One region of the Clostridium ljungdahlii DSM 13528 genome, then DNA from elsewhere that is predicted to be linked to it. Evidence: riboswitches for the same ligand, from Rfam matches in the RefSeq annotation. Region 1 holds a riboswitch; the other holds the start of a gene.
What was found. Region 1 has a riboswitch for magnesium ahead of CLJU_RS01455 (magnesium transporter). Riboswitches for the same ligand answer to the same signal wherever they lie in the genome.
Positions count from the first base shown of each region.

Region 2: linked by a shared signal. The riboswitch ahead of CLJU_RS07835 (magnesium transporter) and the one ahead of CLJU_RS01455 (magnesium transporter) in region 1 are both predicted to bind magnesium.

Region 1 is NC_014328.1:296,752-305,178, forward strand. It holds gene CLJU_RS01430 (TVP38/TMEM64 family protein) at 463-1,023, shown strand; gene CLJU_RS01435 (CBS domain-containing protein) at 1,147-1,575, shown strand; gene CLJU_RS01440 (YegS/Rv2252/BmrU family lipid kinase) at 1,713-2,609, shown strand; gene CLJU_RS01445 (hypothetical protein) at 2,688-3,389, shown strand; gene CLJU_RS01450 (YgiQ family radical SAM protein) at 3,774-5,618, opposite strand; M-box (ykoK) riboswitch at 5,907-6,073, shown strand; gene CLJU_RS01455 (magnesium transporter) at 6,312-7,574, shown strand; gene sleB (spore cortex-lytic enzyme) at 7,693-8,382, shown strand.
Region 2 is NC_014328.1:1,734,217-1,742,643, forward strand. It holds gene CLJU_RS07810 (transglycosylase domain-containing protein) at 1-62, shown strand, start outside; gene CLJU_RS07815 (manganese efflux pump) at 230-844, shown strand; gene CLJU_RS07820 (DedA family protein) at 1,101-1,775, shown strand; gene CLJU_RS07825 (undecaprenyl-diphosphatase) at 1,801-2,424, shown strand; gene CLJU_RS07830 (hypothetical protein) at 2,986-3,606, shown strand; M-box (ykoK) riboswitch at 3,703-3,891, shown strand; gene CLJU_RS07835 (magnesium transporter) at 4,121-5,347, shown strand; gene CLJU_RS07840 (Nramp family divalent metal transporter) at 5,362-6,615, shown strand; gene CLJU_RS07845 (hypothetical protein) at 6,678-6,911, opposite strand; gene CLJU_RS07850 (amino acid permease) at 7,252-8,427, shown strand, end outside.

The DNA.
Region 1 (8,427 bases):
AATTAAATTATATTCCCTCAACTTATTAAAAAGTATATAATTGCGTAAGTTAATTATACCTCATTTTATGAAAATAGTTAAGTACATAGTCTGTGTCTTTTCTATGACAAAATTGTAAATTTTTTGTTAAAAACATACAAGAAACTTCAATTCACAACTAAAATCATTTTGGAAAAGCCTTTAATGTAATAAATAGGTCATATATTTTCTATTGAATATTTATCAAAAATATGTAAATATTACATGTATAAGTTATAATACTAAAAACTATATACAGAATTTACTCTTTATTTTATTATATATTTAGTAATTTAATTTGTATTTTAAAATTAAAAAAAGGATAGTTGTGGATTTATGAGAAATAGTAAAGAAAGTATTTTTAAGTGTTTGATAGTATTTTTTTTGGTTTTTACTATCATATTTATTCTATACAAATATAAAGGAAATTTATATAGGATAAGTATGGATAGTATCAGAAGCTATATACAAAGCTATGGGAAATTTTCAGATATTATTTTTATTTTAATTTATACTATAAGACCTGTAGTGATTATATTGCCTGCATCTCTTATGTCAATAATTGCGGGGAGCATATTTAATTCATATATAGCTCTTTTGCTCAGTATGATTGGCTGCTTTGGATCAGCTACACTAGCTTTCTTTTTATCTAGATTTTTAGGTAGATCTTTTGTAAATAAGATTCTTAAAGGGAAGGCTTTAACATTAAATGACAATATAGAAAAGTATGGATTTAGGATTATGACTGCAATGAGATTAAGTTTTGTATTCCCCTATGATCCACTTAGTTATGCTGCAGGACTTACAAAAATTAAATATAGAGATTTTATTTTTGGAACTTTAGTAGGAATTTTACCTGAAATGGTGACTTATTCCTTAATAGGAGGAAATTTGACAAAGCCGTTTTCATTTAAGTTCATATTGCCCATAATAGTTTTATTTATTATAGCATGTATTTCTATATACATGCATAAAAAAAAGTCTAAAGATACCAATAATTTATAAGTAACATAATCTTTAGATTAGGACATAATAAATATGAAATTAAATTTAAGGCATTTGAAAGAAAATAGGCTAGCATACTGACTAGTAGATATTTCTTTGAAAATGACTAAAGGGGTGTTTGAAATGAAAGTTAAAGATATAATGACTAAATCTGTAATAAGTTTAAATGATGACGATACTGTGGAAAAAGCAGCACAAATTATGCAGCAAAATAATATAGGAGCTGTTCCAGTTTGTAAAAATGGAAAAGTTATAGGAATTGTGACAGATAGGGATATAGCTATAAGATCAGCATCCCAGAGTGGAGGTACTGAATCCAAATTTGTAAGAGATATTATGTCGGCAAATCCTGTAACTGGATCACCTGATATGAATTTGGAAGATGCATCCAGAATAATGAGTGATAAGCAAATAAGAAGATTACCTATTGTTGAAAATAAAAATGTAGTTGGAATGGTATCTTTAGGAGATTTAGCAGTAAATCCTAAATCAAATACTCAGGCAGGAGATGCTTTGAGTAGTATATCGGAAAATAACTACTCAGCATTTTAGAATTTAATAATTTGTAAATAAATCCACAAGATTTACAAGTAATCTTGTGGATTTATTACTTTAGGTGATATAATATCAGGTGACATATTTAAATAAAGAATCTAGGTTTGTAATTTATATAATTAGAGGAGTTTAACATGAATAAAGTGAAATTTATTTATAATCCATATTCAGGAGAAAATACAATAATATCAAATATAGATAAAGTTATTATGATACATCAAAAATATGGTTATGAAATAGTTCCTTTTAGAATAAGTTTTGAATTTGACATAAAAAAGGCATTTGAAGATATAGATGAAACTTACAAATACATACTGATAGCTGGAGGGGATGGAACAGTAGACAATGTTGTAAACTGTATGAAAAGGTTAAATATAGATATGCCTATAGCCATACTTCCGGTAGGAACTGCCAATGATTTTGCTAAATTTATAGGAATGCCGCAAAATATTAAAAAGGCCTGCCAACAGATAGTAAACAGTGTTCCTAAAAAATTAGATTTAGGAAAGGTAAATGACAAATATTTCATAAATGTTGCTAGTACGGGACTGTTTACGGATGTATCTCAAAAAACAGATGTAAATTTAAAAAATACTATGGGAAAGTTAGCATATTATGTTAAAGGATTAGAGCAACTTCCAAATTTAAGAAAAATTAAGGTAAAAGTTAAGTCTGAGAATGCAATTTTTGATGGGGACATGTACCTTATGCTCATATTTAATGGACAGATGGCAGGAAACTTTAAGTTTGCATATAAAGCTCAAATTCAAGATGGACTTTTAGATGTAATTATAATAAAAGCAGGAATGATAAAGGATATTATATCACTATTTATAAAAATGCTAAGAGGAGATCACTTGGAAGATACTTCTGGACTTATATACTTTAAATCAAATAAAATAGAAGTGTATTGTGATGAAGATATAGTCACTGATATAGATGGTGAAAGGGGACCGGATTTTCCACTTGTTATAGAGTGTATTAAAGGTGGAATAGAAGTTTTAGGATTAAAAGATGAGATAAAGTTATAAATTTATTTAAAATAGTAATATAAGATAAGCGATATTAATAAATATAATTAGAATACTATTAATAAAGAAGGAGAATATATGGCATTCTACGTTTATGTTTTTTTATTGCTTATCATGCTTATAATGCTCTTCAGAGGAGCTATTTTAATTAGATTTTTATCGTATAAAATAAAAGTTGTAGCTTTTATTATTATAGGGGCTATGTTGTTAAGGTACACTTCTATTTTTATTATGTACTTTTCCAGCAGTATGAAATATTTATATTTGCTGAAAGTGCCTTTTTTCTTGAATTTACTCTCAGTCCCAATTATAGTTATTACAGTGCTTTATATTTTTGTAAGAAAAGATAATGTTAAATTTTATTACATATTTATAATAACTGCAGTACTTTGTGCTGCATATGCTATTGTGATGTATAAGTGCGAAGCTGTACTGCAGAACTTAGAGGAGTACAAGTTTATTTTAGGATATACTCTTGTTTTATCAAATCAATATATATACTGGGGATACTTGGTATTTAATACTTTAGTAATATTTTTTGTTTTGGGATTTGTTAATAAAACCAATGCCAATAAACTTGGTATATACATGGTATTGTTGGCAGCTTGCATAACTATATCAGAGCTCATAGCGTGGCTTATGGGTATTAGAGTCTTAGCAGAAAATGTACTTGGAGATGTAGGTTGGATTGTTGTTTTCATATATGCTTTGAGTAAAGTAAAAAAAACAGCTGACAGGATTAATTACAAAGTCCCTAACAAAGTTTCAGGTAAAAAATAACTTATGCTCCGAACATTTTTACAACATTTAACATGGTAAAAAGTTTAAAGTCCAAATATCAAAGTTCAAATAATGATGACTTCCCTCGTACCTCAGGAAATCTATAATTTTAATGTTTCATGACGTTGGGAGGAAAGTTATCATATAATGTTCTAATTTAAGAAATTCTTTTATATGTAAAGATATTTTTACAATAATGAAGTACTTTTAAATATTTTGTATATAAGTCTTAGTGAAAAATTCCTTAAAAAATTTTAGAACTTTCGAATTGTTTGAGGCATGAGTTTTCAAAAGTTCTTAGATTTTTGGAATTTTTTGCTTAGACTTATCAAAATATTTAACGTACTTAAGGTTGTAAAAATATCCGGAATATAAAGCCATTTCTTACTTAGAGCTCTTATGACTACTTTTATGATGACGTCTTCTTGGAGGATTTTTTGGTATTAAGCAATGAGGACCAGATCCAATTAGATCTTCACGACCACATTTGATTAAAGCCTCTTTTACTAAATTGTAATTTTTCGGAACAGAAAATTGTAAAAGTGCTCTTTGTTCATTTTTCTCTTTTTGTGATTTAGGTACATATACTTTCTCACCACTTAAAGGATTAATGCCTGTATAGTACATAGTTGTAGATAAACTACCAGGTGTAGGATAAAAATCCTGAACTTGTTCAGGAGTATATCCCATGCTTTTTATATACTCAGCTAGTTCTATAGCTGCATTTAAATCACTTCCCGGGTGACTGGACATGAGGTAAGGAACTAGATATTGTTTTTTATTTATTTTTTTGTTTATTTCAAAATATTTTTTTACAAATTTATTGTATACGTCCATTTTAGGTTTTCCCATTTGATTTAGAACCCTGTCGCTTATATGTTCTGGAGCTACCTTTAATTGACCACTTATGTGATATTTACATAAGTCTTCAAAAAAATCCGTATTTTTATCATTTATTAAATAGTCATATCTTATTCCTGAACGTATAAATACCTTTTTTATACCAGGAATTTTTCTTATTTTCCTCAATAGATTTAAGTATTCACTATGATCTATAATTAAGTTTTTGCAGGGAGAAGGGAAGAGACATTGTCTATTTTTACACACCCCAGCCTTTTCTTGTATTTTGCACGCCTTATGCCTAAAATTTGCAGTAGGACCTCCTACATCATGTATGTATCCTTTAAAGTCGTCTAAAGTAGTTAATAATTTGGCCTCGTCAATTATAGACTTTTGGCTCCTATTTTGGATGGTTCTACCTTGGTGAAAAGTAAGAGCGCAAAAAGAGCAGCCTCCATAACAACCCCTATGACTTGTAATGGAGAAACTTACTTCTTTTATAGCAGGTATTCCACCAAATTTTTCATATATAGGGTGGTATGTTCTCATGTAGGGTAAATCATATACTATATCCATTTCCTCTTCTGTTAATGGAAACTGTGGTGGGTTTTGAACAATATAATGATCTCCATGTTTTTGTATTAAGGTTTTTCCTCTTAATGCGTCTTGTTCGTAATATTCTAGTTTATAGCTTTCGGCATAAGCGTTTTTTTCTTGCGTTACTTTTTCAAAAGAAGGTACTTCTACATAATCCTTTATGAGCGATTTATCTTTACAAGGGTACACTGTACCTCTTACATCTGTAATTTTATGGATGCCCATTCCATATTTTAATAGGTTTGCCACTTGTACTATGGTTTTTTCTCCCATACCATATATGAGTAGATCTGCTTTTGAATCTAAAAGGATACTTCTTCTTACATTATCACTCCAGTAATCATAGTGGGCAAATCTCCTTAAACTAGCTTCTATTCCACCAATTACTATTGGAACATCCTTATAGGCTTCTCTTGCCCTGTTACAGTATACTATTACAGCTCTGTCGGGTCTGTAACCAGATTTACCTCCTGGGGAGTAAAGATCATCATGCCTTTTTTTCTTTGACGCGGTATAATGATTTACCATAGAATCTATATTTCCGGAATTTATTAAAAAAGCCAATTTAGGTTTTCCAAGTTTCATAAAGTCATTTACATTTTTCCAGTTAGGCTGAGCTATTATTCCTACTTTAAAACCCTCCTTTTCCAGGACTCTTGATATTATAGCTGAGCCGAAAGAAGGATGATCTACGTAAGCATCTCCTGTTATAAGGACAAAATCTAACTGATTTATATTTTTTGCGTTCATGTCATTTTTACATATAGGTAAAAAACTAGTATTTAAATTCAATTTACATTCTCCGTTCTTATATTTCAGATTTAGTTTCACTTATTTTTAGTATAACATATTATATTATGAGATAAATATTTAGGAATATGTAGATTTTGAATAGTGATAAGGAAAAGAGAACACACACTAAATAATATAAACATGCAAAGATAAATTATGATATTTTACATTAAAATGAGCAAAATGAAATTAAAGTATCATAACAGGTAAATATAAATAAATTTAATATTTACTAGTTGCATTATAGTGAATTTGTAATATAATTATAATATAAAAGTAAATGTTTATGTTTAATTATGTTAGGTGAGGCTCCTATATAGACATATGCTGCTGCCCCGAAACATCGAGAGATGCCAATGGGTGAACAGGTATTACCGTAGTAAGGTTTTACTTAATGCAGCTGGATGAAAATCTAAAGCTATATAGTGCTAAAACTCGTACGATTAAAAAAGTTTTAGTTTAAGAGCCCTATGGGCTTTTTTTAGTTGTTTGCATATGTTTAAATTTTTTAATTTAGGTGGTGTGTTAAATGGAAAACGGACCTTATGGAGGTCGGTGCATCTTAGAAGAAAATTTAATAGAAGGAGTGCAGGGAAGTATTAGGTCTAATTGGTGATGGCAATGCTATTGATAACTTTTAAAACGTTGATGTAGATTCTATAAATATTTCTCTGCATATAAGGAGGAATATTTATGAAAAAGTTATCTAGTTTCTTGTTGAGTAAGGTTCTTTATAAAAAGGTTTATAATGAATTTGACGAATATGTAGGGAAACTTTGGGACGTTTATGTATCTTCTGATCATGGAATGCCAAGAGCCATAGGATATAAGATAAAAAAGGGCAAAGAAATACTTAATTGTGAGTGTAGGAACATAAACTTTTATGATGATAACGACAAGGTTATAATTAAAGGAGAAGGTATAAGGGAAATAATACTTCAAAGTTATTCCTATCTTTTATCAAAACATCTTTTAGATAGACAGATAGTGGATATAAACGGGAAAAAACTTGTAAGAGTTAATGATCTCAGAATTGCAGAAATGGCAGGAGAGTATAGGGTTGTAGCAGTAGATACAGGAGTTCTTGCTTTAGGAAGAAGGCTTGGTATAGAAAAAATCATAAAAAAGTTTTATGATTTATTTAATAAAAAACCTGAAGATAGCCTTATAATTTGGGATAATGTAGAATCACTAGAAATGATAAATAACAATTTAAAACTTTCCGTACCATATAAAAAGTTATCTAAACTCCATCCTGCTGATTTAGCAGATATATTAGAAGATATGGATGTAAACTACAGAAAGAAGGTTTTTGAAAGTTTAGATGAGGATCTAGCAGCGGATACATTAGAGGAAATAGATCCAGAAGTACAGCTGGATATTCTGGAAAATTTGAGTCAATCTAAAAGGGATGAGGTATTATACAATATGCCTAATGATGAAATAGCGGATATTTTAGATGAAGTAGATAAAGATACTGCAGAAAAAATACTTATAAATATGGAAAAAAATGATGCAGATGAAGTAAGATCACTTATGGAATATAAGGAAGAAACTGTAGGAAGTATAATGAATAAGGATTTTATCTGCTTTAATATAAACATAACCGTTAAAGATACTATTGAGTTTTTAAAAGAAATTAATCCGGAAGATGAGGTATCACATTATATATATATTATCAATGATCAAAAGCAGCTTGAAGGTGTGGTGTCTCTGAAAGACTTGATATTGTCAGATTTTGAAGATACATTAAAGGCGATAATGATCAAGGATGTAGTAAGTATAAATCATAAGGAAAATATAGATGAAGCCATAGAGATGTGTTCAAAATATAATCTTATTTCATTACCTGTAATAGATGATGAAGAAAAGCTGTGTGGCATAGTTATAATGAATGACTTAGTAGAAGACATATTAATACCAAATTGGAGAAAAAGGCTAAGAAAAGTAGGATAGAAAATACTATCAATTCCACTTATTTAAAGTGAAATTGATAGTATTTTTTTATGTATTTTTTACTTCGTTTGTGTACAGACTACATTTAGGAGAACCAACATTAAAAGGAGATGGTCATATGGGTAAGAAAATTATGAGATTTAAAAGAGAATTAGTACTAATACTTGCTATAGTGTTTACATATGCATCAACTTCTCTATTCTTGCTCCCCTATAATAATGCAGTGAAAGCTGTGGCCTACTACTATGGCTCAAGAGGAAATATGGTAATACAAATACAGCAAAAACTCAGAAGTTGGGGGTATTATAATGGCAGCGTAGATGGAGTATACGGGTATCAAACTTACACTGCAGTAAAATATTTTCAATCGAAAAATGGACTAAAATCTGATGGTATAGTTGGAGATGCAACTTTAGCAGCCCTTGCAATAAATACTGGAAGCAATACTGGTGGAAACAGTCAAAATGTAACATTAATAGCTAGATTGATAAATGGAGAGGCTAGAGGAGAACCTTATGAAGGACAGGTAGCAGTAGGAGCTGTAATACTAAATAGAACTAGGGATCCTAGGTTTCCATCTACTGTAGCAGGAGTTATATATCAACCAGGAGCTTTTACTGCTGTGGTGGATGGACAAATACATTCAAATATGCAACAGAGCTCTATAAATGCAGCAAGGGATGCTTTAAATGGATGGGATCCTTCAGGAGGAGCAATATACTATTTTAATCCCTCTACAGCAACAAGTTCATGGATATGGTCGAGACCTCTTATTAAAATTATAGGTAAACATAGATTTTGCAGGTAGTTTAAAAATATATAGCCAAAATAGATGAGCTTTCGACAGCATCAT
Region 2 (8,427 bases), 1.4 Mb from region 1:
CTGATACGGAATATGAGAATGCGATTAATTATAAAATAGTATTAAATCTGGATGAAAAATAGTAATGCGTTCTGTTAGTATTATAATATATTTCAATATTTCTTTTAGAGCTTGTTTAGATGACCCATAATAATGAGTATCTTGAATAAGCTCCTTTTTTGAACTTTTAATCACACTAAAAATTTGAAACCATATACTAAAACGGAAAGAATAAAAAAGGGGACTATACATGATATTAATTTTATCTGCATTATTGTTTAGTTTATCCTCTAACCTAGATAATGTAGTTGTGGGTATTGCTTACGGAATAAAGAAAATAAGGATAGGAATAATTCCTAACCTTGCAATAGCAATTATAACTTGTACAGGAACATTTCTATCAATGTCACTTGGGGTGTATATATCAAAATTTTTACCTCACTCTATAGCAAATGCATTAGGTTCTATAGCCATTGCTATATTGGGGGTATATTTTATAACACAAAGTATAATAAAACTTATAAATAATAAAAAATCAAATGGACTTGCTTTAAAAGACATTACTGATATGATTGAATATGCCGAAAAGTCAGATTTGGACAACTCCGGTGATATAAATATAAAAGAAGCTCTTCTTGTAGCGTTTGGCTTAACCTTTAATAACTTAGGTACCGGTATAGCAGCTAGTATAACAGGAGTTAATATTCAATTTACAGTTATATTTACATTTATATTAAGTATTCTTACAATTATAACTGGTGAAGCTGTAGGTAATCATATATTGGGTAAATTATTTGGTAAATATGCACCATTAATTTCGGGCATATTATTAATAGCACTTGGTATAATTGAATTCTTTAATTGATATTTTTTTAGTTATTTTGTCAATTGTGATGTAAAAGTAAATTAGAAGAAAAAGATGCTGTCTCAAAATACATTTTGAGGCAGCATCTTTTTATATACTAAAAGCCATATAATTAAAAAGCTGGTAGACATTTGTTTGATAAAAAATCATTTTTAAGATAAATCTAAGAGCTTTTTAATCTAATTTTAATCTCATATGTTGATAATGTATAACAGAGCAAAGATGAATTATATTTTAATTACGAAGGGAGAAAAATATGAGTGTTATAGGAGCTTTAATTAGTGTAATATTGCATCTTGATAAATATTTAAATGTAATGATACAAAATTACGGAATATGGACATATGCTGTTATATTTCTAATTATATTTTGTGAGACTGGATTAGTTGTTACTCCATTTTTACCAGGAGATTCTATTTTATTTGCAGCGGGGGCACTGGCATCTACTGGATCACTTGAAATATTAATACTATTTATTGCATTTTACTTAGCTGCAGTTATTGGTGATACAGTTAACTATCACATAGGGAAAAAGATTGGAACTAAAATTTTAGAAAAAGAAGATATTAAGTATATAAATAAAGAATATCTTAACAAGGCACACAGATTTTATAAAAAGCATGGCTCTATGACTATAGTAGTAGGGAGGTTCATACCTATAATAAGGACTTTTGTACCTTTTGTGGCTGGAATAGGGAAGATGGGTTATTCAAAATTTATTACTTATAATATGCTAGGTGGATTTTTGTGGGTTACATTATTTTTAGGGGGAGGGTATTTCTTTGGAAACTTACCTTTTATAAAACAACATTTTTCATATGTTCTAATTGCCATTATAATAATTTCTCTTATCCCAGGAGTAGTTACATTTATAGGAGAAAAGAGAAATGAAAATAATAACAGTGGAGATATGATTAATATAGAGCCTTGATTATTGATAGAAAGGATAGTTAAAAATGAATATGGAACTTTTTAGATTAATAAATAATTTAGCAAATAAAAATAGTATTTTAGATAGTATAATGATTTTCTTTTCAAAGGATGTACCTTATATATTTATGGCAGCTCTTGCAACAGTATTTATTTTAGGAATTGTAAAAACAAATTCTGATTATAGAAAGATTGCGTTTAGCACTTTTGTTATTACAGTAATCAACCTGATTTTAAGTTTTATTATTGGAGGCATTTACTATAAGGACAGGCCATTTGTTCATAATAAGGTAAATCTATTATTTACTCATGTGAAAGACGCATCTTTTCCAAGTGACCATGCAATGGGGACAATGAGTATAGCGTTAGGACTTGGAAAGTATAATAAGGTACTTAGTTTAATGTTAACTATATTGTCGGTAATTGTAGGATTTTCAAGAGTATATGTTGGACAGCACTATCCTATGGATGTTATAGGTGCGTATATGATTGTTTGTGGAACAAGTTACATTTATAATCTGAAATTGAGGAGCAAAATTGAAAATTTGTATGAAATACTTGAAAAGAAATTGATAACATTGGGTGGATTTAGTAGATTATACAATAAACAGAACTTACGCAACACAAAAACAACATTCAAAAATCAATAACTTTAAGCACCTAATTTATTCCGAATAGTTATTGCTATGGAATAAATTAGGTGCTGTTTTTAAATTGTATTTACCATTTTCCATGCAGTTTTATCAAGTGTATGATTTTCTATAGAGGTTGAGGCATTTATAAACATGTGGTCGAAATTTCCTGTATCTTTATAAGGAATAGTAATGTGGATAAATCCACTGTACACAGAATATTTTATTCCTCCATATGTAGTTGTTATTGGAATGATGGAATTGTGTTTTAATATTAATTTTTTGTCTTTAAATTGAATATTAAATTTAGAAATTTTACCTTTGTTGAACAGTAGCATATTGATGTTATAATCAGTGAATTTGTCAATATTCAAATCTATTTGTAAAAAAATGTGAAAATTATTTTCCTTGGATATTTCTGCATATATGTGGGAAATATCTGCATCTCTGCTTATTCCTAAGCTTAAAGTATCTTGCAGTGGGTCAGTAATTATTTCATTTTGTTTTTCAGCAGTTTAATCTGATTTTAATGATTTAGATGTATAATGCATAAAAATATTTAAATTTGGAAGTGTTATTATGATTGAGTGGATATTTTACTGTATAGGAATCATATTTATGATGCTTTTTTTGAAATCCATATTGATTAAACCTATATTTTTTAGAGAGAAGTGGCAAGCTGGATTAGGATATGGATTGCCGGCAATTTTATATTTTTTACTGTTTGTTCTAATGGTTAATTCAGAATATGCTCTTAGTCAGATAGATATTAAAAATCAATATCCAATGTCAGGGAAAACACAGGTAGCTGTTAGCGGTACTGTTACTCCAAGTAACCCTAGCAGTAGTCAACAAACTAGTTTATATTCTTTTGGAACTATAAGCAGTTCTGTAAATTTTCAAAATGGACTTATTAACTTGCAGAATGATCTTATTTCAGTACAGAATGATTTTAATACTTTACAAAGCAATTTTGGACAAAGCAGTACTAATCCAATTTATACTTATAGCACTGACAGTAAAGATAAATTGTATGTAGATGCAAATGGCAAAGGAACTATTATAGGAGATACCAGTAACAACACATATTATATTCCAGGAAATTCTTCTTACAATAATGAAATGAAGAATACTAAAAATAGCGTTTATTTTACGACAACATGGGCTGCAGAGTGTGCAGGATATAAAGCTTCTAAGTAACATATTTTTAACATTATGATTGCTTAAAAAATATTTACAACTGAGGAATATATGTATATAATGAGTAATAGATTATTATTAATTGAAAATATAATTTAATAACATTGTTAGGTGAGATTACTGTACAAGACATACGCTACTGCCCAGAAATGTCGAGAGACGCCAATGGGTGAGCAGGTACTACCGGATTAAGGTTTTACTTAATGTAGCTGACAACATTCATAGAAATATGAATGCTTATGATCTAAGCTTTACAGAGTCAAAACTCAACGAGTGAAGATGTACTATTTTTGTCTTGGAATTTATTAAGGATCCAATCTCTTCATTTTGTTGTGAAGAGATTTTTTATTGGATAAATTATCAAGCTAAGGAGGGTGATGAATTTAATGGACAGTGACCCGTGTCATAAATGTAATTATATAAAACTTAAAGATTTATTGGTAAAAATATTATAGGGATGTACTTGCATTAAAAAATTTGCATTGTGCACCCTGAAAGCAAAGGAGTGTATACAATGCAATTTACAAGTGTTTATTTAAGTAGAATATTGGGCAATAAAATTTATACGACTAGTAAAGAAGTAATAGGAACTTTAAAGGATGCAGCTGTTGATGTGAACTTTCAAAATCCTAAAGTTACCATAGCTGTTGTTAGGACAAAAGAAGGAACAAGATTTATTGGCTTTGATAATATCAATGTTTCTAAAGAAAAAGGACAGTATGTTTTAATATGTAGTGAAGTTCAAGATAAAGATTTAGGTGACTGTATGTTACTGAAAAAGTATGTTTTAGACAAACAGATTGTTGATGTTAATGGAAGAAAGGTAGTTAGAGCTAACGATGTTAGATTAGTTATATTACCATCAGGTATGTTTATTGCAGCAGTAGATATTGGTATGGATGGGCTATTAAGAAGGATTGGAATTGCAAAACCATTAAAGAGATTAGGATTTAAAATATCAAGTAAACTAATGTTATGGGATGATATTCAAACGGCTTTTACCTCAAAAGACATTTTACTTTCAAAAAGCTATAATAAACTATCCACACTTCATCCTTCAGATCTTGCAGATATAATTGAGGATTTTGATGTAAATACGGGGGCAATTATTTTCTCTAGCTTAGATAACGCAAAAGCTGCAGATGTATTAGAAGAGCTAGAAGAAGATGTACAGGTAAGCTTGATCAGAACATTATCTACAGATAAGGCAGCTGATATTTTGGAAGAAATGCCAGCTGATGAGGCTGCAGATGTTTTAGATGGATTAAATGAAAATAAAGCAGAAGAATTGCTTAATAATATGGAGAAAGAAATTTCAGATGAAGTAAGAGAACTTATGGAATATGAGGAATACTTAGTGGGAAGTATTATGAATACTGATTTTATAGCATGTCCAATTTATTACACAGTAGCTGATGTAGTAAATGATATTTGTCAATCAAAAGAGGAAATCGATGAAATTTATTATGTTTATGTTGTAAGTGATGAAAATAAGCTTGTAGGAATAGTATCTTTAAGAGATTTAATTATTTCCAAACAGGATAAAAAATTAGAAGATATTATGATTAAAGAAGTTATATATATGAAGGATACAGATGAAATAAGGGATTTAGTTAAAGCTGTATCAAAATATAACCTATTTTCTATACCCGTAATTGATGAACAAATGCATATCATAGGGATTGTTAATATAAATGATATTTTCTATGAAATTACTAAGTCAAATAAGAGGTATAGATAGTGGGGGTGTTAATGATGAATGCAAAGAGAAAAACATGGATGGCAAATCTATTGATATTTTTAAGTGTTTTAGGTCCTGGAATTATAACAGGTAGTGTAGATAATGATGCAGGTGGTATTACAACATATTCTGTAGCAGGTGCTGCATATGGTTACAAATTACTTTGGTCATTAATACCATGCTTTATTGTGCTTCTTGTAGTGCAGGAAATGAATGCTAGAATGGGTATAGTTACAGGTAAAGGATTGGCAGATTTAATTAGAGAAAATTTTGGTGTTAAGATAACTTTTTTTATATTTATTGGATTAATCATTGCAGATATAGGAAATACAGCTACTGAGTTTGCAGGTGTTGCAGGTAGTATGCAGATTTTTGGAGTAAGCAAATATATATCTGTGCCACTAGCTGCTATTGCAGTATGGATTCTAGTGGTAAAGGGTACTTATAAGACTACTGAAAAGTTGTTTTTGGTTTTTAGCATATTTTTGTTATCCTATGTTGGTTCTGCACTTTTTGCTAGACCAGACTGGCATGAAATAGGACATGCGTTAATTCATCCTTCTATTGAAACTAATTATGACTATATAAGTACAGTTATTGGCATGGTGGGAACTACTATTGCTCCCTGGATGCAGTTTTATATGCAGTCAGCAGTTATAGAAAAAGGACTTAAGATGGAAGAATTTAAATACGAATTTTGGGATGTTGTTGTTGGCAGTATTATTACAGTAGTAGTTGCTTTTTTTATAATCGTAGCTTGTGGGGCAACCCTTCATAAAAATGGAATTCAAATAAATGAGGCTAAAGATGCTGCATTAGCGTTGAAGCCACTTGCCGGAGCTTTTGCTTCTCAAATTTTTGCTTTTGGATTATTTATAGCTTCTATTTTTTCGGCCACAATACTACCTTTAGCTACAGCATTTTATATTTGTGAAGCTTTTGGCTTTGAAGCTGGTATAAATAAAACATTAAAAGAAGCACCACAATTTTTTACACTGTTTACTATAATAATTATTATTGGGATTGGTATTATATTGATTCCAGGAGCACCTTTAATTCAGATAACATTATGGTCACAAATTATAAATGGTGTGTTACTTCCAGTAGTTTTAATTTGTATGATGCTTATGGTAAATAATAAAGATATTATGGGGGAATATGTAAATGGTAGGACTAAAAATGTAATAGGATGGATAACTATTATAGTGTTAGTTATATTAACAGCTATTTTAACTTTTGAACCTATCGTAACTGCTTTAAAAAAATAGAGTAAAAAAAATAAAAGTCAGTATTGGGGAATGGCTTTTATTTTTTTACTCTATTTTTTAATTTATGTCATTTGTTTCGTTTTGTGCCGGTTAATAAGTGCGATAATGCACCTTATCAAAATTCCGGGTATAGTCGATGTTGATGCAATCCAGCCAATTTGTATACCAGTTGCTCCTAAACTTTTTGCGAATATGGGCAAAATAGGAGATTTTGATATGGTAGAACTAAATATTGCCAAAGCTCCGCAGCATCCAATCATAAGAATCATGCGAAGTCCATTTGAAATGTTCTTCAAAATTCATTCCTCCTAAAAATTAATATGAAGGTATTTCCTTCTGAGTTGGTTCTAACTTATAATCCTCACGTAAATCCCAAAAAATTTTAAATTTAAGTTTTTCAATATTTCTTTGCTGTCTATAACTGATGGGAAGTACAGCATTTTTGGGAATTACAATATCTTTGTCTATGCCATCCAAAATACATTTTAAGTATACTATTTTTTGTTGTAATTATATTTTTGGCAGCGGTATTATTTATATAAAATCTATGAATATTAAATGCGTAAATTGTATATTGCTAATTATATATGAGATTTAATAGTTATATTAGAATATTAATTGTGTAGGAGGATAGCAATGGATAAGCAAAATCCACTAAATGAAAATCTAGAACGAGGTTTGCAAGAACGTCATATTCAATTGATTGCAATTGGTGGCGCCATAGGAGTGGGATTATTTTTAGGCTCTGCCACTGCTATTCAAACAGCTGGTCCAGCTATTTTGTTAGTATATGCACTTGCAGGAATCGTAATGTTTTTTATTATGAGAGCTTTAGGTGAACTAGCAATCTCATATCCAGTTTCTGGTTCATTCAGTACTTATGCTAGCGAATTTATAGGGCCCCTTACAGGTTATTTAACGGGTTGGACTTATTGGTTTATGTGGATTGTAACTTGTATGGCTGAGATTACTGCAGTAGGTATATATGTTAAATTTTGGCTTCCCAGCATACCTCAATGGATACCAGCTCTTATAGCGGTTGTTATAATGACTTGTATAAATCTAATTGCTGTAAAAGCCTATGGGGAATTTGAATTTTGGTTTGCACTGATTAAGGTTGTTACAATTATTTCATTGATTATATTTGGATTACTTATGATCATATTTGGTCTAGGCAATGATGGTAAGCCAATTGGGTTTTCAAATTTATGGACTCATGGAGGCTTTTTTCCCAAAGGAATATGGGGAGTTATTATGTCAGTAGTAATGGTTATGTTTTCATACCTAGGAATGGAACTTATAGGTATTACAGCAGGAGAGGCAAAAGATCCACAAAAAACTATACCATCAGCTATTAATAAAGTTCTTTGGAGAATATTGGTCTTTTATGTAGGTGCACTTTTTATAATTATGTCTCTTTATCCATGGAACAGTCTAGGTACGATAGGAAGTCCTTTTGTTTTAACTTTTAGCAAACTTGGAATTGTAGTAGCTGCAGGAATTATAAATTTCGTAGTACTAACTGCAGCGTTATCCTCTTGTAACAGTGGAATTTTTAGTACTGGTCGTATGCTTTATAATCTTTCCCTTCAAGGTACAGCCCCGAAAGTATTCAATAAACTTGGAAAAACTCATGTTCCAACTTATGGAATTATATTTTCTTCAGCTTTTATGCTAATTGGAGTTTTTCTTAACTATATGGTTCCTTCAAAAGTATTTACTTATGTAACCAGTGTTGCAACATTTGGTGCAATTTGGGTTTGGAGCATAATTTTAATAGCTCAAATGAACTTCAGAAAGAAACTTACACTG